2 regions of the Halomonas kalidii genome follow, and region 2 is predicted to be linked to the other one. Evidence: predicted binding sites of a transcription regulator. Region 2 holds the regulator's gene; the other holds the start of a gene.

Region 1 (12,053 bases), on a different contig from region 2:
GTCAACCATGGCGATCCATGTCATCTTGCCAGTATTGACTAGGCATTCGATATCCTGGTGTCTATGTGGTCGACGGGCATCCATGATGACAAGGCCGGTCAGATAGTCGTTGTCCAGCAAGAGCCTCTCGGCATCAGTCGTGTTCTCGGCATGATCTATCGACCAGTGATATGGCATCATGGTTGCCATGATGTCTAATGACAGGTGTCTCTCTCCGACCAGGAGAAACTGCCTCGATGTGTCCATCATCATTGTCTCTTCCATTGTCGTGACATCCGTGGCATCACTTTCTCCGAGCACCATGCGACGAGAAGTCATTCAGGCACCTGGCGATACGCCCCGGCTGCCCCGGCATTCCTTGCCTTCCAGGCACTTGCCGTGAAGGTGTGATGGGTTGGTGGTACTTTCTTGTCAGTGCATGCATGAGTTGTCATGACATGACAAGCTCTCCTCTTGCTCTCTGGCCATAAGGATAATGGAGGATATTTACGATGTATCGTGAAGTGTTGACCTTGCTTTAAGTGTTGTAAAGCCGTGTTACATTTCAGTGCTTCGCTCGGCGACGGCGGTGTATTACCAGGGGTGAGAGGAAAGTACTTTATTTTCATTCGCCTGGGTGGATGTGCGGTCGATCGGTGTGCGTGTTCCCGATGGTGTCGATGAGAAAAATCACGATTTCGTCCTATTGGCCTCCACGATATCTGGGCCGTGGGTACGAGTTACCTGTCATTCAGCTGGGTTGGCTCCTGGCGACGCTGTCGGGGCCACAGGGCCCGGACGTCGTGGGCACCGTTCCTGATCGGCAGGGGAGGAGCGACGGGCGCCACGTTTGACGGACGGCAGGCGGGCTCTCGGCCAGGCGGGAGGGGGAGCCCGGCCAGGGGGCGTCGGCCTGGCTGGTCGGGGCAGACGGATGGGGTGGGCACAGGGGTCAGTGGTCGCTTCTGCCCTGGAAGGCGTCGAACACCTCCTGGCCGGTCAGGTTCTGCGTGGCATTCGCGAAGGCGTAGAAGGCCGGCTTGTCGTCGATGAATATCTGGGTATCGAAGGTCCAGGCCTCACCCCCATCGACCAGCCCCACGGGGATCGCATAGTGGTCGCCGCTCTTCAGCCTGTAGAAGAGGTGCGTGCCGCAGTGGCGGCAGAAGCCGCGCTCGGCCCAGTCCGACGAGGCGTAGACGGCGACATTCTCCTCGCCTTCCATCTCGACCCGGGTGACGGTTTCCAGGGCCAGCAGGGGGCCACCGCCCCAGGTGCGACACATCTGACAGTGACAGGCCCCGATGTTCTGCCGGCCGGCTTGCACGGCCAGTTGTACCGCGCCGCACAGGCAGCTGCCACGGGCCGTCATTCCATCCTTCATGTTCTCCTCCTGCTCGTTCCATGGGAAGGAAGTGGTGGCGGATGCTCCGCCACCGGTGATCCTCTGCAGTCTAGGCGTTGATGGCGGGATTCTCCTGAATCGACCATCAGCCCATTGGCCGAGCCGGTTCACCCCGGGCGACCGCCGCGCCCAGAATCGCCTCCCGAAGTGCCGAGGCGGCCGCCGAGAGTGGATGGCGCCGCCTCTTCACGATGCCAAGCTCACGGCGGATCGTCGGCGTAACGAGGGGGCGGTGGTCGATACCCTCCGAGGCGATCTGGCGAAAGCTGAGCGAAGGCAGCACGCTTATCCCCAGGCCGGCGGCAACCATGCGGCCCACCGTGGCGATCTGACTGGCATCGCAGATGATATCCAGTGGCTGGCCCACCTCTTCCATGATGCGGTCGATGTCCTGGCGTGAACTGGAAAGACGATTGATGCCGATGAACGGCTGTCTCGCCAGTTGCGCCCACTCGACGCTTGTCTGCGCAAGCAGCGGGTGTCCCAGCGGGCAGACGGCGACGTAGCGATCCACGAGCACCGGCTCGAAGACGAGATCCTCGGCATCCTGGGGCGAAACCGAAAGCCCCATATCGGCGCGCCCCTCCCGCACCATCTGGTTCACCTGCTCGGCCAGCACGTCGTGCAGGCTCAGGTTGATGCGCGGGTAGTGGGCGTGAAAGTTGGCGATGATGCCCGGCAGCAGCCCCGCCGCCAGGGTGGGTAGTGCCGCCACGGTGACCTTGCCGCGCTGCTTTGAGAAGCGTTCGCCGAGGTCGGAGAAGGCCTCGTTCCAGTCGTTGAGCAGGCGTACTGCCACCGGCAGAAAGGCCTCGCCCTCCGGGGTGAGCGCCAGTTGGCGGGTGGTGCGCGAGAACAGTGGGCCTCCTACCGTCTCTTCCAGCTTGCGGATGGCGATGGAGATGGCCGGCTGAGAAAGGTGAATGTGCTCGCTGGCTTCGGCCAGGCTGCGGGAGTGGGCAACGGCGACGAAGGCCCTGAGCTGTTGAATGCTGGGGTTCATTTAGGAATTAAAACACACTTTAAAAACTATTCAATATACAAAACATAGGCCTCGATCCATCCTGCTGCGTGGGGCTACCCCACGCGCAACACGACAAGAACAAGCCCACGACTGGGCCAAGGAGCCACTCATGAAGCCAACTCTCAAGACCCTGCTGGCCGCCATGGTCGCCAGCACCACCGTTCTCTCCGCCGCAGCCACCGTGCAGGCCAACGAGCGCCTGTTGATCGGCTCGACCTCCAGCTCATCGAGCCATTACGGCTACTTCGTGGCCGTCAACCAGATCATCAACAGCCGGCTCGATGGCGTGAGCGCCTCGGTGGCCGAGACCGGCGCTACCGTGGACAATCTGCGTCGCCTGAGCCGCGATCAGATCGACCTGGGGCTGGTGACCACCAACACCGGCTACCACGCCTACCAAGGGCTGGAGGATTTCGATGGACGCCCCGTCGACAGCCGCCTGCTGTGGGTCTATACCGTCGCCCCCCAGAACGTGGTGATGCGCCAGGATGCCGATGTAGCCACTCTGGAAGCGCTGGAAGGCGTGCGCTTCAACCCGGGCATCACCGGCTCGGCCACCGAGAGCACCACCGAAGCCGTGCTGGAAACCCTGGGAATCTCGCCGGACTATGTGCGTGGTTCGACCACCGACGTGGTCGATTCCATCAAGGACGGCCGCATCATGGGCTACGCCAAGTCGGGGGTCGGCAATAAGCTCGACGGCTCGACCATGGATATCGCCACCTTCACGCCGGTCGATGTGCTGTCGCTCTCCGACGAGCAGGCCGAGACGTTGCGTGCCGAGATGCCAGACGTGGCCATCGTCGATATTCCCGAAGGCGCCGGCGATGGCATTCCCGCCTATACCACCTGGGCCTTCGGGGTGGCCGTGCACGCCCATCCGGACCTCGACGAGGAGATCGCCTATCAGATCGTCAAGGCGGTGATGGAGAACCCCGAGCCCCAGGCCAACGCCTTCTCCGCCATCCGTGATGCCGACCTCGCCGAGATGACCCTGCAGGTGGGTACGGTGCCGCTGCACCCCGGGGCGGCCCGCTACTTCGAGGAGCAGGGCCTGGAGATTCCCGATGCCCTGAAGCCCGCCCAGTAACGGCTATCGATAGGAGTCTGCCATGCGCGCGAACCTGACCAAAGTGCTGGCCCTGATGCTGGGGGGGCTGATCCTCTACACCTCGGCCACCGGCCCCTTCGAGAGCCTGGTCCAGCGGGCCATCTTTCTCGCGCTGGTGATCCTGCTGGGGCTGGTCGTCTACCCGCTGGGCGCCGACAGGCGCTGGCGGCCGCTGGGACTGGCCGTCGACCTGTGCCTGGCCGTCGGCACGGTGCTGGCCTGCGGCTACGTGGCGATGAACCATGAGCGCATCCTCGTCGAGCTGCCCTGGGCCACGCCGCGGGACATGCTGTTCACCGGCATGCTGGTGGTGACGGTGCTGGAACTCTCACGGCGTGCCATCGGCGCGATCTTCCCGCTGCTGGTGCTGGCGGGGCTGGCCTATGCCTGGCTCGGGGCGGCGATACCCGGGCCGCTGGGGCACCGCGGCTTCGATCTCTACTTCATCACCGAGACCCTCTACCTGGGTGACCTGGGCGTGTGGGGCATGCTGGTCGGCGTGGCCGCTACCACCATCGCCGCCTTCGTGCTGTTCGGCTGCCTGCTGCTGCACACCGGCGGCGGCCAGACCTTCATGGACCTGGCGCTGCGCATCAGCGGGCGCTCGCCTGGCGGTGCCGCCAAGGTCGCCACCGTGGCCTCGGGGCTGTTCGGCATGGTCAGCGGCAGCGCCGTGGCCAACGTGGCCACCACCGGCAACTTCACCATTCCCATGATGAAGCGGCTCAACTATCCGCCGCCCTTCGCCTCGGGGGTGGAGGCAGTGGCCTCCACCGGTGGCCAGATCGCCCCGCCGATCCTGGGGGCGGCGGCCTTCATCATGGCCGAGATCCTCGGCGAGAGTTACCTGCGCATCGCGCTGGCCGCGCTGCTGCCGGCGATCCTGTTCTATCTCGGCGTGTTCCTGACCATCCACCTGGTGGCGCGGCGCCGCAACCTGCAGGTGGTGCCCGACGACGAACTGCCGAGCTGGCCGGAGGTGCTGCGTCCCGAGCGGATCATTCCGATCCTGGCGGCGCTGGGTGGGCTCTTCTATGGCGTGCTCAGCGGGCGCTCGATCCAGATGGCGGCCTTCTACGGCATCCTGATGACGATCCTGACTTTCGTACCCTTCGCGCTGCTGGCGAAGATGCCGCTGCGCGAGATCGCCGGCAAGCTGCTCGCGGGGCTGATCGATGCCGGCAAGGGCATGGTGATCATCGGCGTGCTGCTGGCCGGTGCCCAGATGCTGGTGGCGATGATCGGCATGACCGGCATCGGCGTGACGCTGGCCAGCCTGATCGTCAACGTGGGCGGGCAGTCGCTGTTCCTGGTGGCCTTCATCGTCGGCGGCGTGTGCCTGATCCTGGGCATGGGCATTCCCACCACGGCGGCCTACGTGCTGGTGGCCTCGGTGCTGGCCCCGGCACTGACCACCATCGGCGTCGAGCCGCTGATCGCCCACCTGTTCGTGTTCTACTTCGCCACCCTCTCGGTGATCACGCCACCGGTGTGCGTGGCGGTCTTCGTCGCGGCGGGCATCGCCGGTACCAACTGGCTGCCGGCGGCGGGGGAGGCCGTGCGCCTGGCGGCGGCGATCTACGTGATTCCCTTCCTGCTGCTGATCTACCCGGCCCTGGCCGGCTTCGGCAGCGCGGTCGACATCCTGCTGGCCAGCTCCCAGGGGGTGGTGTTCGTGGTCGCCTTCGCTGCGCTGATGTCGCGGGTGGCGATGACTGGCAACCGCCTGATGGACGTGGTGGGCCTGGTGCTGGTGGTCGGGCTGGCGCTGACCCCAGGCTGGTTGACCACGGCAGGCGCCCTGCTGGTGCTGGTGGCGCTCTTCGCCCGGCGCCGCCAGCGCCTGGTAGCGGCCTCGCCCACACCTGGTGAGAAGAGGCCTGACGTCCACCAGGGCATCTCGGCCAAGGAGACCCACCCATGACCTTCCTGTTGGGGAGCGGGGCCGGCTTCTCAGGCGACCGCACCGATGCGGCCATCCCGGTAGTGGCCGAGCTGATCCGCCGCGGCCAGCCATCGGCCCTGGTCTTCGAGACCCTGGGCGAGCGCACCCTGGCGGCGGCCCACCGCGCCATGCGCGACGAACCCGCCGCCGGCTTCGAGCCGCTGCTGGAGGAGCTGCTCACGCCGGTACTCGACGACTGCCTGACACACGGCATCGCCATCCTCGGCAACTTCGGCGCGGCCAACCCCGACGGTGCCTGCCGTGTGGTGGCCGAGCTGGCGTCAATCACCGGGCGGGGTACCGCCAGTATCGGCCGGGTGCATGGCGACGATATCCGTGCCCGCCTCGGTGAGCTGGAGCTGCAACGCTGGGAAGCGGAGAACCGCGAGCTGCCCGGCGAGGAGGCGCTGATCTCGGCCAACGTCTATCTGGGCGCGGCGCCCCTGGTCGAGGCGCTCGCGCTCGGCGCCGAGGTGGTGGTCAGCGGAAGGGTGGCCGACCCGGCGCTGTTCCTGGCCCCGCTGGTGCATCACTTCGGCTGGGCCTGGGACGACTGGGATCGCCTGGCCGCCGGCATGATGGCCGGCCACCTGGGCGAATGCGGCGCCCAGGTGAGCGGCGGTTATTTCGCCGACCCCGGCTGCAAGGAAGTGCCGAACCTGGCGCGGGTGGGTTATCCGATCATCGAAGTGGAAGAGGATGGCAGCCTGGTGGTGACCAAGCCCGCCGGTACCGGGGGCATGGTCACCGAGCGCACGGTCAAGGAGCAGTTGCTCTACGAAGTACACGACCCGGCCAACTACCTGACGCCCGACGTGGTGGTGGATCTTTCCTTCGTGCGAGTGGAGGAGCTCGGACCCGATAGAGTGGCGGTGACGGGCATCCGCGGCAAGCCCGCCCCGCAGCGGCTCAAGACCACCGTCTGCTATGAAGGCGGCTGGCAGGGTGAGGCGGAGATCTCCTACGCCGGACCCAATGCCCTGGCCCGGGCGCAGCTTGCCGCCGACGTGCTACGCGAACGGCTGACGTTCCGGGCACCGCCGGAGCTGCGCTCGCGGCTGGACATCGTCGGCCACGCCAGCGTCTTCGATAGTGACGCCGGCGACCTGCAGCGCGGGTTGCCGGCCAGGACCAACGGCGATTACCGCCTGCGCCTGGCCGCCGAGCACGCCGAGCGGCGCTGGGTAGAGCGCGCCACCCAGGAGTTGCTGGCGCTCTACTGTGCTGGCCCGGCCGGCGGCGGTGGGGTGCGGCGGCAATTCCAGCGGCGCGTGTGCACGGCCTCCTACCTGGTAGACCGTCACGACGTGGCGGCCTTCGCCACGCTGTTCGACGCGAATCCGTCCAACCACAGGAGGGTCGCCGATGTCTCCCGCTGAAGCGAACGGGCACACAGAGCCGGCAGATCGCCGCGAGGTGCCGCTGCATCGCCTGGCCCACGCCCGTGCCGGCGACAAGGGCGACCGGCTCAACCTGGCGTTGTTTGCCTACGACCCGCGCCACTACGAGACGCTGGTGGAACAGATCACCGAGCAGCGGGTGCTGGCGCTGTTCGCCCATCGCGGGGCCAGTCGCGTGCGCCGCTACCTGCTGCCGGGGCTTGCCGGCATGAACCTGGTGATCGACGATGTGCTGCAGGGCGGGGTCAATGGCGCCCTGAACCTGGACGGCCACGGCAAGACGCTCTCCTTTTTGCTGCTGGGCATGGACCTCATGCTGCCTGCGGCACTGCTCGACTGAGCCCCGGCAGCTCGCGTTGGCGCGAGGCCCGGCCATCCAGTGCCGGTGCCGCGCCTCAGACGCGCTGTTTCTGCAGGATATCGGAGAGGTCGAGGATGGAGCGGGCCATGGCGGCCATGCTCTTGCTCTGGTCCATCGAGGCCTTGCGCAGGAAGCGGTAGGCCTCCTCCTCGGTCATCTCCTGATGGGCCATGATCAGTCCCTTGGCACGCTCGACGAGCTTGCGTTCGCGTAGCGCCTTGCGTGTGGTCTCCAATTCGTCACCGAGGGCCTGGAGGCGAGTGGCCTGGACCTGCATCAGTTCGATCAGCGAGCGATTGAGCTGGGAATCGACGGCATTGGCGGTCAGGGTGCCCAGCTCGTGGCAGGGTTCGCCGTCGAACAGGTCGACCAGTTGCTGACACATGGGGGGCGAAGCACCGTTCGACGTCAGGGTCGCGCGCAGGGCCTCGAGATCGGCCATCTCCTGGCGTGAAACGGCGATCTTGTCACGGCACATCGCCGAGAGCTCGTCGGCCAGGGCCTCCTCCACCCGTTTCATGGCATCGATGCGCCGGGTGGTCAGCTCATACCAGGTTTCCCCGAGACTTCGACGGGTATCGGGGCGGGGGATATCGCTGCCGGCCATTTCCCGCAGCTGCTGGATGCCGGCCTGGGTGCGTGGGGGGAGTCCCTCGTGCCAGCGACGACGTGCCTCAGGCGTGGCGAACTCGGTGAAGGTGTCGAAGCAGCGCTGCTGGGCGTCGACGAGGTGGCGCAGCAGCCGGCGATGGGCAGTGTCGAAGCCGCCGGCGGTGAAGCCGATGGCACCACAGGCACGTTCCTGGCCGGCCAGTTCCTTGCCCTGCATGAAATGGAAGATGGCCACCAGGGCGTGGGTGATCTCGGGGTCGCCGGCGGTGTCCGCGGCATCGAAGACCACCGAGAGCAGGCCGCTGATCAGCCGGTTGAAGGTCAGGGTGGCCTCGTCGGCGGTGATGGCCAGGGTCTCGATGTGGCCACGCAGGGCGCCGAGGCTGTCCAGGGCGTACCAGACGCGGGCGATACGCCCAAGCAGCCGGGCCCCGGCCGCCGGCCGACTGCCGTCACTGGCCAGGGAGTCGAGACGCTGGCGCATGATTCGCTCGGTCTGCAGGCACTCCTCGACGCGCTCCAGGCGGTGGTCGGCGAAGCGCTCGCCACGGGAAGCCAGGTAGACATTGGAGGCGCCACGCTCCTTCTGCAGGGCGTGGATGAAGCGGCTGATGTCTCCGACGATCTCGCAGGTGGTGGCGAGGTGCTCCAGATTGTCGATCTCGCAGCGCTTGGCGGCGAGCAGCAGGCGTTCGGCAGGATTCATGGGTTCGTTGACCTCTTCGGTGTCGCTCTGGAAGCGAGACGCTCCTGCATCTGTTCCGCAAGTTCCGTGCCAGTTCGTACCCGACGACTGCCGCCGCCCCGGTGGGGCGGCGGCAGGCACTCGATCGGGCAGGGGAATCAGCGCAGCGAGAGGGCGCCGGCACCGGCATCCTCGCCCATGGCGTCCTGGTAGGCGATGGCCTCCTCGGCCTCGGTGGCCTCGGAGAAGCGCACCAGCAGGGCGCATGAGGCCAGCACCAGCACGATCAGGCCGAGGTAGAAGAGCCCCTGCTGGTAGGTGAGTGCCTCCGAGCGGAACAGAAAGGCAGCGGCCACGGCGCCGACATTGCCGCCGGCGCCGACGATGCCGGCCACGGCGCCCAGGGCCTTCTTGTTGATGAAGGGCACCACGCCGAAGGTGGCGCCTTCGGCCATCTGCACGAAGAGGCTGAACACCAGCATGATGCCGATGGCGTACGACAGCACATGCATCTGCGAGAAGCCGATCAGGGCGATGCCCTCGCATACCAGGGCGATGAACAGCCAGCGCACCCGTCCCTTGAGGCCGCCGTTGCGGGCAAAGAGATCGGAGAAGACGCCGCCCATGGTGCGGGCAAAGATGTTCATCAACCCGAACAGGCCGGCGATCATCCCGGCGGTGGCCAGTGTCAGGTCGAAGTGGTCGAAGAAGTAGATGGCGGCGATGTTGTTGATGGTCAGTTCGACGCCGAAACAGATGGCATAGACCACGAACAGCGCCCAGACGCGGATGTCCTTGGCGGCTGCCAGGAAGGTCTGGCCGGCGCCGCTGTCGCCGCTGGCGGGCGGCAGCTCGCCTCGGGCACGAAGATCCTCGAAGTTGCCGTTGGGGGCGTCCTGGGTGAACAGGTAATAGCAGATACCGGTGATGAAGAGCACCACGCCGGGCACCACCATGGCCAGCCGCCAGCCCAATGCCTCGTTGACGCCGAGCATCAACAGGCCGGAGAAGATCAGCGGCATCAGGATCTGGGTGGTACCGCCCCCCAGGTTGCCCCAGCCGGCGCTGGTGGCGTTGGCGGTGCCGACCACGTTGGGGGCGAACATCATGGTGGTGTGGTACTGGGTGATCACGAAGGAGGCGCCGATGGCGCCGATGGCCAGCCGTGCGAGCAGGAAGGTCTCGAAGCTATTGGCGAAACCGATGCCCATGACGGGAATCGAGCCGAGGATCAGCAGGCCGGTATAGGCCTTGCGCGGCCCGATGCGGTCGCAGAGCACGCCGATCAGCAAGCGTATGATCACGGTGATGGCCACCGAGGCGATGATGGTGTTGCCGATCTGGGTCTGGGTGAGGGCGAGGTCCTCGCGGACCACCGCCATCAACGGTGCAATGCCGAACCAGCCGAAGAAGCAGATATGGAAGGCGAACCACGAGAAGTGGAAGGCACGCATCTGGGGGGAACTGAAGTTCAACAGGCGAATCCTGTTGGCCTTGTTGAGAATTTCCATGGGTCAGGCCTCGCGTTGGATGGTAGCGAATCCGGGAACGTGTCCTTCATCGTTGAAGGTCAGGTTCGACGCACTCGTACTCCTGGGGGAGCCTGGTCCACGCCTACCATTATCTGGTCTTCTCCAAGCAAGGCGGCTGCCAGTTTTTTGGTATTTCTTTTATTTCATGTGCTTGCCTGTGGGTATAGAGGTCCTGCCGAGGGGCAGGTCAGGTCTGCTGCGCTGCAAGAAAGGGCAAGGCGGGGCCAGGATGCCCCGCCTTGGTGCCTGGGGGAGTGCCTACTGCATGGCCAACGGGCGCTCGTCACGCTCGCAACCCAGGAAGGCGGAGCTCTCCAGCCACTCAGGGTCGGGATAGTAGGCGAACAGGTAGTGATCCTCCTTGAGGCTGTCGATCAGCGGGTAGGTCACCTCCTGGCGCACCGCCGGGCAGCCGTGGCTGCGGCCCAGCCGGCCCGTCCGCCGGATAAAGGCCTCGCTGACGTAGTCGGCACCATGAATCACGATGGCGCGCTGGTAGGCCAGGTCGTTGACGCCCGGTTCCAGCCCTTCCAGTCGCAGCGAGTAGCCATTGCGGCCGTAGTAGCTGTTCAGGGTGCGGAACAGCCCCAGGCTCGACTGGTGGCTTTCCGGGGTGTTGGAGAACAGCGTGGCTTCGGCATCTCCCGAGCCCCGCCCATGGGAGACCAGCTCCTCGAACATCAACTCGCCCTGGTCGAGGTCAAACACCCAGAGGCGTGGTTCGGTGGAGGGCAGGGAGTAGTCGATCACCGCGAGACGACCGGCCTCGGGAGCCGCGCAGTGCAGGGCGCTGGCGGCGAGTCGCAGGACTCGTCGGTCGGCGTTCGGCGCCAGTCGGGCCAGGGTGTGCTCCAGGGGCGGGGGGCGGAGCTGGTCGGGGTGCAGTACCTGGGCGAGGAAGTCGTCGGCGGCGGCCGACAGGCTGACCAGCAGCGAGCCGGTCATCAGTGGAAGCAGGAGTCGCGTCATGGGGGCCCCGTGGCGTTCGTTCTGGCGCAAGGGTGGGGGCTGCTTCCCTGAGTCCCCCGGTCTGGCACTATTATGACCATGAGGGTCGGGATGACCAGGCGCCTCCATCAACGCAGGAGTTATGGACGATGAACGCTCGCGCAGACAGGACCTTCCTCATTCCCTTGCTGCTGGCCCTGCTCATGCTGGCGGCCCCCGTCTCGGGGCAGGAGGGGCAGGGAGCGGGTGAGTCCGCGTCGCCGCTCGAAGCCGCCATCACCGCCTTGCTGGCGGAAGAGAGCGATGAGTTGCAGGCCTTCTATGCGGTGCGCGGGCAACGCCCGGCCTGGACGGATTCCCGCACGGTGACCGCTTTTGCCGCGGCGCTGCATACCCTGGACGGCGATGGGTTGATCCCCAAGGATTATCGGCCGGACGCCCTGGTGGCCGGCCATCGCCAGGCTTATGGGAAGGGAGGCAATTTCGAGCAGCAGGCACGCTTCGACCTGCACGCCAGCCGAGTGCTGTTGACCGCCCTGCGGCACCTGCAGCGTGGCAAGCTGGATCCCCATGACATCGATCCCGACTGGGAGGTGCCGATCGCCGCCCCACCGCTGGATCTCGCGGCACACTCCCGGGCGGTGGATGCCCAGCGCTTCGAGCAGGCCTTCGCCGAGGTGCGTCCCGGCTATGCGCCCTATGAGCGGTTGCGGACCGGCCTGGCCCGCTATCGCAACCTCGAGCGACTCGGCGGTTGGCCGAGCTTGCCGGCCCGGGACCGGGCGCTGCGTCCGGGCGAGATCGACGATGACGTGGTGGTGCTGCGCGAGCGGTTGTCGGTGATCGGTGAGCTGGAGCTGGTGGCGGTGGATGGCGTCAACGTGCCGGAGCTCGAGTTGGAAGCCCCGGATCCGCGCCGCTATGACGAGCGACTGGAAGCGGCGGTGCGGCGCTTCCAGCGTCGCCACCTGCTGGAGGCAGACGGCATCGTCGGGGCACGGACCAGGGCGGCGCTCAACGTACCGGTGGACGAGCGCATCGACCAGATCCG
Region 2 (12,053 bases):
CTCTCGGTGGGGGGCGGGCAACGGGGTGGGTTCGGGCTGACGCTGGGCTTTCGCGACGTGGACGCCATCGATACCCCGCTGCTCGACTGGCTGCCGGTCGGGATCATGGGCGAGGAGCTCACCGAGTGGCTGGGCGCAGGCGTAGCCGGGCGTGTGCCCGAGGGCTCGTTGCGGCTGCACCTGCCGCTGGCCGGCGGCGCGGCCAGGGTCGCCCCCTCCTTCGGCCTGGAGCTCGCCATCGAGGAGGGACGGTTGCCCTTCGCGCCGGAGTGGCCGGCCCTGGAGGCGCTGGAGGGGCGCCTGACCCTGCAGGACACCACCCTCGAGGCGACCGTCGAGCGGGCCGAGAGCCTCGGCGTCGAAGCCCGCGACGGCCGGGTCTCGCTGGTCGACGAGCACCTCGACGTGAGCGGCGAGCTCGAGGCCTCGGCCGAGGCGCTGCGTCGCTACCTGCTGGCGATGCCGGTGGAGGGCATCGAGGCGGTCGAGGCGTGGCAGGGCGAGGGCACTGCCTCGGGTCGGCTGTCGCTGTCGCTGCCGCTCGATGAGCCCGGGGCGCTGGCGCTCGACATCGACACCGACGTGGCTTTCGGTCGGCTGGAGTACCTCCCGCTGGCACTGGCCTTCAGCGAGCTCGATGGTCCGCTGGCCTGGCATCAGCGCGGTGAGGAGGGGGGGCTCGAGGGGCGCGTCGAGGGCCGGTTGCTCGATGGGCCGGTGCGCGCCGAGATCGATACTCTGGCCGGTGGGCTCGACCTGAGCGGTACCGTGACCGCCGCCGGTCTGGCCCGCTGGACCGGAGCGGCGGCGCTCGATGACCTGCTCGAAGGGCAGTTCCCCTGGCAAGGGCGTCTGGCGATCGGCGAGCAGGCCAGCACCCTGAGCCTCTCGAGCTCGCTCGAGGGGCTGGGCATTGCCTTGCCGGCACCGCTGGGCAAGACACCGGATCAGCACGAGCCGCTGCGACTCGACATGGGCCTGGCGGATGGCCGGCTCGAAGGCCGGCTGGGCGAGCAGGTGCACATGCGCTGGCGGGAACTCGCCGACTCCGAGATCGGCCAGGGCCAGGTCTGGATCGGCCGCGCTCCGGTCACCCCCTGGCCGGAGAGCGAGGGCTGGTGGGTGGAAGCCTATCGGCCGAGGCTCGATCTCGCCGCCTGGGGCGAGGCGCTCTCGGCGCTGGACGTCGACCAGGGAGGCGGGGCCGGTGATGGGGTGGCCGAGACCCTGGGGGGCATCGGGCTCGAGACCAACTGCCTGGAACACGACGGGCGCTGCCTGGGTTCGCTGTATCTCGACGGACGGCCCCGGCCCGGCGGGGGCTGGCGGGTGGCGCTGGACGGTAGCCTGGTCGAAGGGCAGCTCGACTATCGTCCCGGGCTGGAGGATTCCCTGGACATCGCGCTGATGCGCCTGACCCTGGACGGCCTGATGCCTCAGGCCGGTGACGGTGGGTCGCTGATGGACGAAGTCGCCACGCCGCCGGAGCCGGCACCGCTGCCGGACTGGGCCGGACGGCTGCCCGACGGCCGCCTGCGCGTCGCCGACATCGAGTACCAGGGGCGGCGCTTCGGCCCGCTCACGACCCGCTGGCGGTCGACGCCCGAGGGCTTGACCATCGCGCCCCTGGGGCTGACCCTGGGCGAGGTCTCGGCGCGGGGGGAGCTGGTCTGGGAAGCCGCTGGCCCCGCCGACAGCCTGAGTCGGGCACGGCTCGACCTGGACGGCCGCGACCTCGGCACCGCGCTGGAGCAGCTCGGGCAGCCGGTGTCGATCCGCAACCGCGAGACCCGGGTCTCCAGCCAGCTCGCCTGGCAAGGAGCGCCCTGGCAATTCGCCCTGGAGCGCTCCCGCGGCAGCATCGAGGTGCTGCTGCGCGACGGGCGTTTCGTCAACATCGAGTCGCCCTCGGCGCGCCTGGTGGGGCTGCTCAACGTCGACAATCTGGTGCGTCGCCTGCGGCTCGATTTCTCCGATGTCACCGGCCAGGGCACCGCCTTCGACAGTGTCACCGGCGCCGCGACCCTGTATGGTGGGATTCTGGAGACACGAGGGCCGGTGGAGGTCGAGGGGCCGGCCACCTTCTTCACCCTGGAGGGCACGGTGGACCTGGCGCGGCGGGAACTCGACCAGCGCCTGGGCGTCACAGTGCCGGTGAGCCGCAACCTGCCGCTGGCCGCCGTGATCGCCGGTGCGCCGGTGATCGGCGGTGCCCTGTTCCTCGCCGACCGCCTGTTCGGTGACGCCATCGACCGGGTGACCCGAGTCCATTACCGCGTGCGGGGTCCCTGGACCTCGCCCCAGATATCCGTGGAAAGCGCCGAATGACATCACGCCATCACTCCCTGCTCGAAGACGCCGCCGAGATCCTGCTCACCCCGGGCGGGCTCGATCTCGGCGCCCTGGACGCGGGCCTGGGGCATGCCCTGGGCCCCGGTATCGACTACGCCGACCTCTACTTCCAGCGCAGTTGGCACGAGGGCTGGGTACTCGAGGACGGTGAGGTCAAGGAGGCCAGCTACAACATCGACGGCGGCGTCGGGGTGCGCTCCCTGGCCGGCGAGAAGACCGGTTTCGCCTACTCCAACCAGATCACCCGCGAGGCACTGGCCGAGACCGGGCGTACCGCGTCGGGCATCGTGCGCCACGGCACCCGCCTCGCGGTCTCCCCCAGGGTGGTGGTGCAGGGAGACAGCCGTTACGGCGGCGTGGACCCGCTCTCCGGCCTGTCCGCCGAGGAGAAGATCGCCATGCTCAAGCAGGCCGACCGGGTGGCCCGGGCGGCCGACCCCTCGGTGGCCCAGGTCAGCGCCTCGCTCACCGGGGTGCACGAGGTGGTGCTGGTGTGGGCCAGCGATGGGACCCTGGCGGCGGACATCCGCCCGCTGGTGCGCTTCAATGTCAGCGTCATCGCGGTCAGGAACGGGCGCCGCGAGCGTGGCAGCGCCGGGGGTGGCGGGCGCTACTCCATGGCGCGGCTGCGTGACGAGCACGTCGCCGAGCGCTACGCCCGGGAGGCGGTACGCCAGGCGCTGGTCAACCTGGAGGCGGTCGACGCCCCGGCCGGCCAGTTGCCGGTGGTACTGGGGCCGGGCTGGCCGGGCATCCTGCTCCACGAGGCGGTGGGGCATGGCCTGGAGGGCGACTTCAACCGCAAGGGCAGCTCGGCCTTCGCCGGCCGCATGGGGCAGCGAGTCGCCTCGCCGGGCGTGACCGTGGTCGACGACGCCACCCTGGCCGATCGGCGCGGCTCCATGAGCGTCGACGACGAAGGCACGCCGGGGCAGTGCACTACCCTGATCGAGGACGGCATCCTCACCGGCTACATGCAGGACAAGCTCAACGCCCGGCTGATGGGCATGGCCCCCACCGGCAACGCTCGGCGCGAGTCCTTCGCCCACCTGCCGATGCCGCGCATGACCAATACCTACATGCTGGCGGGGCAGGACGACCCGGAGGAGATCCTGCGCAGCGTGAAGCGTGGCCTCTACGCGGTGAGCTTCGGTGGTGGCCAGGTCGACATCACCTCGGGCAAGTTCGTCTTCTCGGCGAGCGAGGCCTACCTGATCGAGGACGGCCGCATCACCGCGCCGGTCAAGGGGGCGACCCTGATCGGCAACGGCCCGGAGGCCATGGGCCGGGTGTCGATGATCGGCCACGACCTGGAACTGGACACCGGTATCGGGGTCTGCGGCAAGGAGGGGCAGGGCGTGCCGGTGGGCGTCGGCCAGCCGACGCTGAAGCTCGATGAGCTGACGGTCGGCGGCACACAGTCGTAAGGCGCTGTAGTAGGGCCGCCGACGTCGGCGGTCCCTATGGGGTCAGACCCCGGCGGGCGCTGGTTCGGCAAGAGAGGAGCGCCACGACAGGCATGATGGTTTGGCTGGGGTCTGACCCCATAGGGGCCATGCCGTCAACATAGGCAGCGTGGGGGGCACAAGCGCCATGCGCTCGGGCAGGTGCCAGGCCTACAGCCCCGCGGTATCGCGGATCAGGCGGAACAGCCGGCGGGCATTGGTCGGCGGCTTGCCTAGCTCGCGTTCGCGGCGGGCGTTGCGGATCAGCTGGCGCAGGGCCTGGCGGTCGACGGCGGGGAACTCCGCGATGAAGGGCTCGACGGCATCGTCACCCTCCTCGATGAGCCGGTCGCGCCACTTCTCGAGGCGGTGGAAGGCGTGGTCGCGGCGGAGCTTCTCCTGCTCGACCTCCTCGTACACCGTCTGGATCGCGGCGAGGTTCTCGCGACGCATGACCTTGCCGACGTACTGCATGTGCCGCCGGCGTCCCTCGTGGGAGCGGATCCGCGAGGTCTCCTCCACGGCGGCCAGCATGTCATCGGAGAGGGGGAAGCGGGCGCGTTCGGCGGGCGTCATGGCGATGATCGCCTCGCCCAGTGCCTGAAGCGCATGCATCTCGCGCTTGAGCTGGGACTTGCTGACGGGCTCGTCATCCGACTGGGTGATCTGCGCGAGCAGCTCACGGGGAGATTCCTGGGACATGCCGCTTCCATCGGTTGAGGTCGGGATGGACGATAGTATATCAGCCCGCAGCGACGGGCTGTGCAACGCATCATGAGTGAACCGGCCCCGCGGGGCCGGTCGACGAGGAGAATCGCATGACACAGGCTTTCGATGCCGCTGCCCAGCAGTCACTGCTGGAAACCCGCGCCGAGGCGGCGCTCGAGCTGGCCGGGCGGCTGGGGGCCGACGCCTGCGAGGTCGGGGCCAGCGTCGACCAGGGGGTCGGCATCAGCGTGCGCGAGGGCGAAGTGGAGACCGTCGAGCTCTCCCGTGACCAGGGCATCGCGGTGACCGTCTACGTCGGGTCGCGCAAGGGCAGTGCCTCGTCCAGCGATGCCGGCGAGGCCTCGATCCGCGCCGTGGTCGAGAAGGCCCTGGCCATTGCGCGCCATACCGGCGAGGACCCGGCCTCGGGTCTGGCCGATGCCGGGCTGATGGCGCGCGAGCTGCCGGATCTCGACGTCCACCACCCCTGGGACCTGACCACCGAGCAGGCCATCGAGCTGGCGCTTGCCTGCGAGGCCGCCGGTCGTGGCATGGCGGGGATCCGCAGCTCCGACGGCGCTTCGCTCTCCAGCGGCGAGGGCGTGCGGGTCTACGCCAACAGCCATGGCTTTCTCGGCAGCCAGCGGGGCAGTCGCCACTCGCTGTCCTGCATGCTGATCGCCGAGGATGAGGGGGGCATGCAGCGGGACTACGACTATACCAGTGCCCGCCATCCCCGGGACCTGATGGCGCCCGAGGCGGTGGGCGAGAGCGCGGCGCGGCGGACCCTGCGCCGGCTCGGCGCGCGGCGCCCGGCCACCGGACGCCTGCCGGTACTGTTCGACCCGACCGTGGCCGGCGGGCTGGTGGGGCACCTGATGAGTGCCATCGCCGGCGGGGCCCTCTATCGCCAGGCCTCCTTCCTCTGCGACCGTCTGGGCGAGCCGCTCTTTCCCGAGTGGTTCAGCCTCGGCGAGAAGCCCATGGAGCGTGGCGCCATGGCCAGCAGTCCCTTCGACAACGACGGGGTCCAGACCCGTGACAACGTCTTCGTCGATCGTGGGCGGCTGGCCAGCTACATGCTCTCGGCCTACAGTGCGAGGCGCCTCGGCCTGCAGACCACCGGCAACGCCGGCGGCGCACGCAACCTGCGCATCACGGCGCCGCTGGCGTCCCGCGAGGCATTGCTGGCCCGCATGGGGCGCGGCGTGCTGGTCACCGAGCTGATGGGGCAGGGGGTCAACGGCGTGACCGGCGACTACTCCCGCGGCGCCGCCGGCTTCTGGGTCGAGGATGGCGAGATACGACACCCGGTGGAGGAGTTCACCATCGCCGGCAACCTCGAGGGAATGTTCAAGGGGCTGGCGGGAGTCGGCGACGACCTCGATACCCGCGGCAGCATCCATACCGGCAGCTGGCTGGTCGACGAGATGATGGTGGCGGGCGGTTAGGCGTCCTCGTCGAAGCGGGCCTCGAAGAGTGCCTCGAGGGCGTCGAGCACCGCCTCGGCGTCCTCGCCTTCGGTACTGATCGTCAGCTCGGTGCCGCAGGGGGCGGCCAGCATCAGCAGCGACATGATGTTGGCGGCGTCGGCATCGCGGCCGCCGTGGCTCACGATGACCCTGGCCTGGAAGGGCTGGCAGCACTGGACCAGCTTGGTGGCGGCGCGGGCGTGCAGGCCACGCCGATTGTTCAGGGTAAGCTTGCGTTGCGGCACGCCTCAGGTTCCTTCGTCATCGTTCTCGGCCGGTGGTGGCTCCGACGGGCGGGGGAGGATGTTGTGAATGCCCAGTTCGCGATGGCGTAGCCGCACACTGGGACAATGCCCGGCGAGGTGCCGGGCCAGTCGTTCGGCCAGGTGGACCGAGCGGTGCTGGCCGCCGGTGCAGCCGATGGCCACGGTCAGGTAGCTGCGATGGCTGGCCTGGTAGGCGGGCAGCCAGCGCTCCACCCAGGCCAGGATATCGTCATGCATCTCGCCGACGATGGGGTAGCCGTCGAGGAACTCGATGACCGCGGCGTCGCGGCCGGTGTACGGCCGCAGTCGGGGGTCCCAATAGGGGTTCGGCAGGCAGCGGGCGTCGAAGACGATGTCGGCATCGAGCGGCACGCCGCGCTTGAAGCCGAAGGACTCCACCGTCAGGGTCAACTGGTCGGTCCGGTGGTTGGCCACCTGGTCGCTGATTCGCCGACGCAACTCGTGCACCGAGAGTCGCGAGGTATCGATCACCAGGTCGGCCAGGTCGCGAATCTCGGCGAGCGCCGTCTCCTCGGAATCGATGGCCTCGGCCAGGGTCATGTCGCTGTCCCGTGTCAGCGGGTGACGGCGGCGGGTGGCCGAGTAGCGCTCGAGCAGGATGCGGGCATCGGTGGTGAGGTAGATCACCTGGCCGTCGATTCCGCGCGCGCGCACTTCCTCCAGCAGGGTGGGAAAGCGCTCCAGTGCATGGGGCAGGTTGCGCGCATCGATGCTCACCGCGATCGAGGTGTGGGGCGAGTGATCGCTGCTGAGTTCGTCCACCAGCGGGCCGAGCAGCATGGCCGGCAGGTTGTCGATGGCGTAGTAGCCGAGGTCCTCGAGGGCCTGCAGTGCGATCGACTTGCCGGAGCCGGATCGGCCGCTGATGATCACGAGCTGCATGGCGGGTCTCCTGGTCGTGTGACTGGCCGGGTGGCCCGGTGAGCGACGATCAGCCCGAGGACTGTCGTCGGATCGCCTCGATGAGTCGCTCATGGAGCTCGCGCTGGCTCGCGCTCTTGCGCAGCCGGCCGCGGGTCTCGGCATCGTTCATCACGCCCGCGACCTGGGCCAGCAGCGCGAGGTGGGCATCGTCGGCCTCTTCCGGTACCAGCAGCACGAAGATCAGGTCAACCGGCTCGCCATCGATGGCGTCGAAGTCGATCGGCTCGGCCAGCTTCAGGAAGCCGGCAAGGGGAGCCTTGCAGTGCGGGTCGCGGGCATGGGGAATGGCGACGCCGTTGCCGATACCCGTGCTGCCCAGCCGCTCACGGCCGATCAGGCGGCCGAAGACTTCCTGGCTGTCGAGGCTCGGTGTGTTCTGTGCGATGAAGGTGCTGAAGAATTCCAGTACCCGCTTCTTGCTTCCCCCGGGCACGCCGAACAGGGTGCGCTCGGGGGGCAGGATGGCTTCGAGTGTCATGATGGATCAGCGGGCACCGGCGCCCTGGGCGCGGGCCTGGACCTTCTCCTTGTGCTTGACCAACTGGCGGTCCAGCTTGTCGGCGAGCGCATCGATGGCGGCGTACATGTCACCGTCCATGGCCTCGGCGTGCAGATCGGCACCGGCGGCATGCAGGGTGCAGGCGGCCTGCTGGCGTTCCTTCTCGACGGAGAGCGTTACCTGCACGGTGGTGATGTTGTCGTAGTGGCGTTCCACGCGAGTGAGCTTTTCGTTCACATAGTCACGCAGGGCGTCGGTCAGTTCCACATGATGGCCGGTGATGTTGACTTGCATGACACGCTCCTTCGTCCTTCGATTGGTGCCTCGATTGTAACCCTTTTTCCTGCCCTGCAAACCCCCTGCTGAGGGCGATGCCAGCGGCGACTGGCGCTCACTCACCTTAGCCGCTTGCGCTCGCTGGAGGAGGCGATGCCCATGGCCTCCCGATACTTGGCCACGGTCCGCCGCGCGACGCTGATGCCGGCCTCCTCGAGCAGCGTCACCAGCTTGCTGTCGGAGAGCGGCTTGCGTGGCGGCTCCTCCTGGATCAGCTTGCGGATGCGGGCGCGGATCGCGGTGCTCGAGTGAGCGTCGCCATCCCCGTTGCCGACCTGGCTGGAGAAGAAATACTTCAGCTCGAAGACGCCGCGGGGGGTGTGGATGAACTTCTGGGTGGTGACTCGCGAGATGGTCGATTCGTGCATCTCCACGGCCTGGGCGATATCGGCCAGTATCAATGGCCGCATCGCCTCCTCGCCCTGCTCGAGGAAGTCGAGCTGGCGCGCCATGATCTCGCGTCCTACCCGCAGCAGGGTGTCGTTGCGGCTGGAGAGGCTCTTCATCAACCAGCGGGCCTCCTGCAGGTGATTCTTGAGGAACTGGTTGTCCTGGCTCTTGTCGGCGCGGCGAATCAGTGCCGCATAGTCGGGTTGGATGCGTAGCCGTGGCAGGGCCTCGGGGTTGAGCTCCACCTGCCAGCCGCGGTTGTCGTGACGGGCGACCAGGTCGGGAATGACGTAGTCGTTGTCGGATTCCGAATAGCGACTGCCCGGCCTCGGGTCCAGTGAGCGCACCAGGGCGATCACCTCGTCGAGGGCATCGTCATCGAGGCCGAGTCGGCGCTTGAGCAGGCGGCGGTCGTCACCGGCCAGCGCTTCGAGAAACTGGCGCACCAGGCGCCGGGCCTGGGGCAGCAACGGGGTGTCGTCGGGCAGGGCGGCGAGTTGCAGCATCAGGCATTCGCGCAGGTCCCGGGCGAAGATGCCGGTCGGCTCGAACTGCTGCAGGCGCAGCAATACCTGCTCCACCTCGCGACTCTTGAGTCCCTCGAGCCCCTGGTTCTTGAGCCCGTCACGCAATTCGTCGAGCGGCTGGGCCAGGTAGCCGGCGCCGTTCACGGCATCGATCAGGCTCTCGGCGATGTGTCGCTGACGTTCGTCCAGGTCGGTCATGGCCAACTGCCAGGCGAGGTGGTCCTGCAGGCTCTGGCCCGAGGCCTGGCGCTCGAAGTCTGGGCCCTCGCCGCTGCCGGCGGGAGAGGCGCCCAGATCCTGGTAGGTGTCCGACCAGTCGCTGTCGACCGAGAGTTCGCTGGGGATCTCGCTGGCCCAGTCGTCATCGGCAGGCTCGCTCGCTGCCTGTTCGCCGAAGCCGTCATCGAGCTCCAGCATGGGGTTCGACTCCAGGGCCTGCTGAATCTCCTGGCGCAGGTCCAGGGTGGAGAGCTGCAGCAGGGCGATGGCCTGCTGCAGTTGAGGCGTCATGGTCAGCTGGGTGCCGACACGCAGTTGCAGGGATGCTTTCATGGCCATGAGAGGTGTGTGCTCATTCGCCGAAAACCCCCACCCTAGTCCGCTGCCCGGCGCGTTGCAAGTCTTTTATTAGCAATAAGCATGCCATCGGCAATTTTCATGCCGCCATGCTGCAATAGCCTTTATATCAGTAAGTTGCGGTAGATGTGGTCAGAGGCGGAAGTCTTCGCCGAGGTACACTTCACGCACCCGCTGGTTGGCCAGGATCGCCTCGGCATCGCCCTCGGCGATGATCTGGCCGTCGCCGACGATGTAGGCGGTATCGCAGATATCGAGGGTCTCGCGCACGTTGTGGTCGGTGATCAGGACGCCGATATCACGGGCCTTGAGCTGACGGATGATGGCCTTGATCTCGCCCACCGAGATGGGGTCGACCCCGGCGAAGGGTTCGTCGAGGAGGATGAAGGCGGGTTCCGTGGCCAGCGCCCTGGCGATCTCCACCCGGCGCCGCTCGCCGCCGGAGAGGCTCATGCCGAGGTTGTCGCGGATATGGGTGACATGGAAGTCCTCGAGCAACTGCTCGAGCCGTGCCCTGCGCCCTGTGCGGTCGAGGTCCTGGCGGGTCTCGAGGATCGCCATGATGTTGTCGGCCACCGAGAGCTTGCGGAAGATCGAGGCTTCCTGGGGCAGATACCCGATACCGGCCCGGGCTCGTTCGTGCATGGCGGCCTTCGTCAGGTCGAGGTCGTCGATGTGGACCTCGCCGGCATCGGCGCGAACCAGCCCGACGATCATGTAGAAGGAGGTGGTCTTGCCGGCCCCATTGGGGCCGAGCAGGCCGACGATGCTGCCTTGGCCGATGGCCAGGCTGATGTCCTGCACCACGCGGCGGCGCTTGTAGCTCTTGGCCAGATGGCTGGCGCGGAGTGTCTTCATGTCGTCCCTTATTGCTCGGGCTGCAGGGTCATGCGTATGCGCTGGCGCTCTTCGACGCCCTCGGCCTCCGAGCGGGCCTGGACCACGCGCCGATCGAGGAAATACTCGAGATAGCCGCCGTCGAAGGTGTCGCCGCCCTGGTGCAGCTCGGCGCGATCGATCAGTTCCACCCGCCGCTCGGCGACGTAATAGACGATGGTGCGTCCCCAGCCGCGCACGAGTGGCTCGTCAGGTGCCGGCAGCTGCTCGATGTAGGCGCGTTCGCCGGTGGCGATGGCGTGAGAGAGTTCGCCCGACGCGTTGCGGCGGATCTCGACCCGGTCACCGGTCAGTTGCATGCTGCCCTGGCGGATGTCCACGTCGCCGGTATAGACGGCGGTGCCGGCGCGGTCGTCGAGATCGAGCTGGTTCGCCTCCACCTCGATGGGAGCGCTGGCGTCGCCCTCCAGGGCCTGCGCCGAGGGAGCGACCAGGACCGTGAGGGCCAACCCGAGCAGTGCCGGGGCCAGCAGGGAGGCAGGGGGCTGTCGCGTCATGGCTCGGGGTCCTCGTCGGTGGGGGATAGCGTCTCGGGCGGATGGTGACCGCGGACATTGTCGGTCAGGCGGGCGCGATTGTCATGGATCCAGGCGTCGAAGCGCTCACCGCGCATGCGCTGGGGCGGTTGGCGCAGCAGCGCCGGGGCTTCGCTCCAGGCGTGGCCGGTGTCGGCATCGAAGTGCAGGATATCGGTGTCGAGTTGCCAGTGCTCCTCGGGAGCGTGCAGGCGGGCGTCGCCGGAGAGGGTGAGGGGATTGCCGCCGGCGCCCAGGGTGCCGACCTTGCCCTGGCTGAACCAGATGCGCCCCGAGCTGTCGATCAATCGCGCCTCCGGTGTCTGCATGCGCGTGACGTCGTCGTGGGGGGTGTGCACCAGGCGCGGGGTGTCCAGGCGCTGGTGAGCCTGGCCCTCGGCGTCGAAGCGGGTCAGGCGAACGCCCTCGAGGTAGTAGTCCGGTTCGCCGGCCTCGTGGCGGGGCACCGGCCCGGGCTCCCGGGGGCTGCGCTGGTCGAGCAGGGCGAGCACGCCACCGAGGGCCAGCAGCAGCAGGAACAGCCAGACCCGAAATGACGGGCGCGGCAGGCGCAGTGCCATGGCCTCAGTCGGCTCCGTGCAGGTAGGTGTCGATCACGGCGTCCCAGTGTCCCTGGGCCTGGAGCAGGGCGTCGCAGATCTCTCGCACCGCGCCATGGCCGGCGGCGCTCTCGGTGACCCAGTCGGCGTGCTTGCGGATGTAGGAGGGGGCGCCGGGGACGCTGATGCCGACGCCGGCGCGCTTGATGGCGCCGACGTCCGGCATGTCGTCGCCGCAGTAGGCGACCTGGTCCAGTTCGAGGCCGAGGCGGCTGCACAGTTCGCGCAACATGGGTAGCTTCTTCTCCACCCCCTGGTAGACGTGCTTGATGCCGAGGGCGGCGGCGCGCCGGCTGACCATCGGCGAATCGCGGCCGGTGATCAGCGCCACCTCGAGTCCGGCACGCTTGAGCAGCTTGATGCCGTGGCCGTCGTGGGTGTGGAAGGCCTTGATCTCGATACCGTCGGCCTGGAAGTAGAGCCGGCCGTCGGTGAGGACGCCATCCACGTCCAGCGCCAGCAGGCGCACGCGGCGCAGCCGGTCCACCAGTTGGGTGTCGAGCAG

What was found. Region 2 encodes sigma-54, which starts transcription at its own class of promoters, with help from an activator protein. Its sites were predicted from a motif close to TGGCACNNNNNTTGCTNT; they were not measured.
Region 1: a site for sigma-54 is predicted at 10,158-10,175, ahead of QLQ85_RS19040 (NarK family nitrate/nitrite MFS transporter). Genes of this name have one in related genera too.

The regions. Positions count from the first base shown of each region.
Region 1 is NZ_JASCQN010000051.1:519,635-531,687, forward strand. It holds gene QLQ85_RS19000 (sigma-54 dependent transcriptional regulator) at 1-318, opposite strand, end outside; gene QLQ85_RS19005 (GFA family protein) at 932-1,363, opposite strand; gene QLQ85_RS19010 (LysR family transcriptional regulator) at 1,470-2,387, opposite strand; gene QLQ85_RS19015 (TAXI family TRAP transporter solute-binding subunit) at 2,518-3,498, shown strand; gene QLQ85_RS19020 (TRAP transporter permease) at 3,521-5,443, shown strand; gene QLQ85_RS19025 (acyclic terpene utilization AtuA family protein) at 5,440-6,843, shown strand; gene QLQ85_RS19030 (AtuA-related protein) at 6,830-7,204, shown strand; gene QLQ85_RS19035 (nitrate regulatory protein) at 7,260-8,543, opposite strand; gene QLQ85_RS19040 (NarK family nitrate/nitrite MFS transporter) at 8,681-10,033, opposite strand; gene QLQ85_RS19045 (murein L,D-transpeptidase catalytic domain family protein) at 10,313-11,023, opposite strand; gene QLQ85_RS19050 (L,D-transpeptidase family protein) at 11,152-12,053, shown strand, end outside.
Region 2 is NZ_JASCQN010000025.1:269,074-281,126, forward strand. It holds gene QLQ85_RS05885 (YhdP family protein) at 1-2,328, shown strand, start outside; gene tldD (metalloprotease TldD) at 2,325-3,779, shown strand; gene yjgA (ribosome biogenesis factor YjgA) at 3,969-4,499, opposite strand; gene pmbA (metalloprotease PmbA) at 4,616-5,956, shown strand; gene QLQ85_RS05905 (HPr family phosphocarrier protein) at 5,953-6,222, opposite strand; gene rapZ (RNase adapter RapZ) at 6,226-7,146, opposite strand; gene ptsN (PTS IIA-like nitrogen regulatory protein PtsN) at 7,196-7,666, opposite strand; gene hpf (ribosome hibernation-promoting factor, HPF/YfiA family) at 7,673-7,981, opposite strand; gene QLQ85_RS05925 (RNA polymerase factor sigma-54) at 8,083-9,498, opposite strand; gene lptB (LPS export ABC transporter ATP-binding protein) at 9,649-10,374, opposite strand; gene lptA (lipopolysaccharide transport periplasmic protein LptA) at 10,383-10,910, opposite strand; gene lptC (LPS export ABC transporter periplasmic protein LptC) at 10,907-11,509, opposite strand; gene QLQ85_RS05945 (KdsC family phosphatase) at 11,514-12,053, opposite strand, start outside.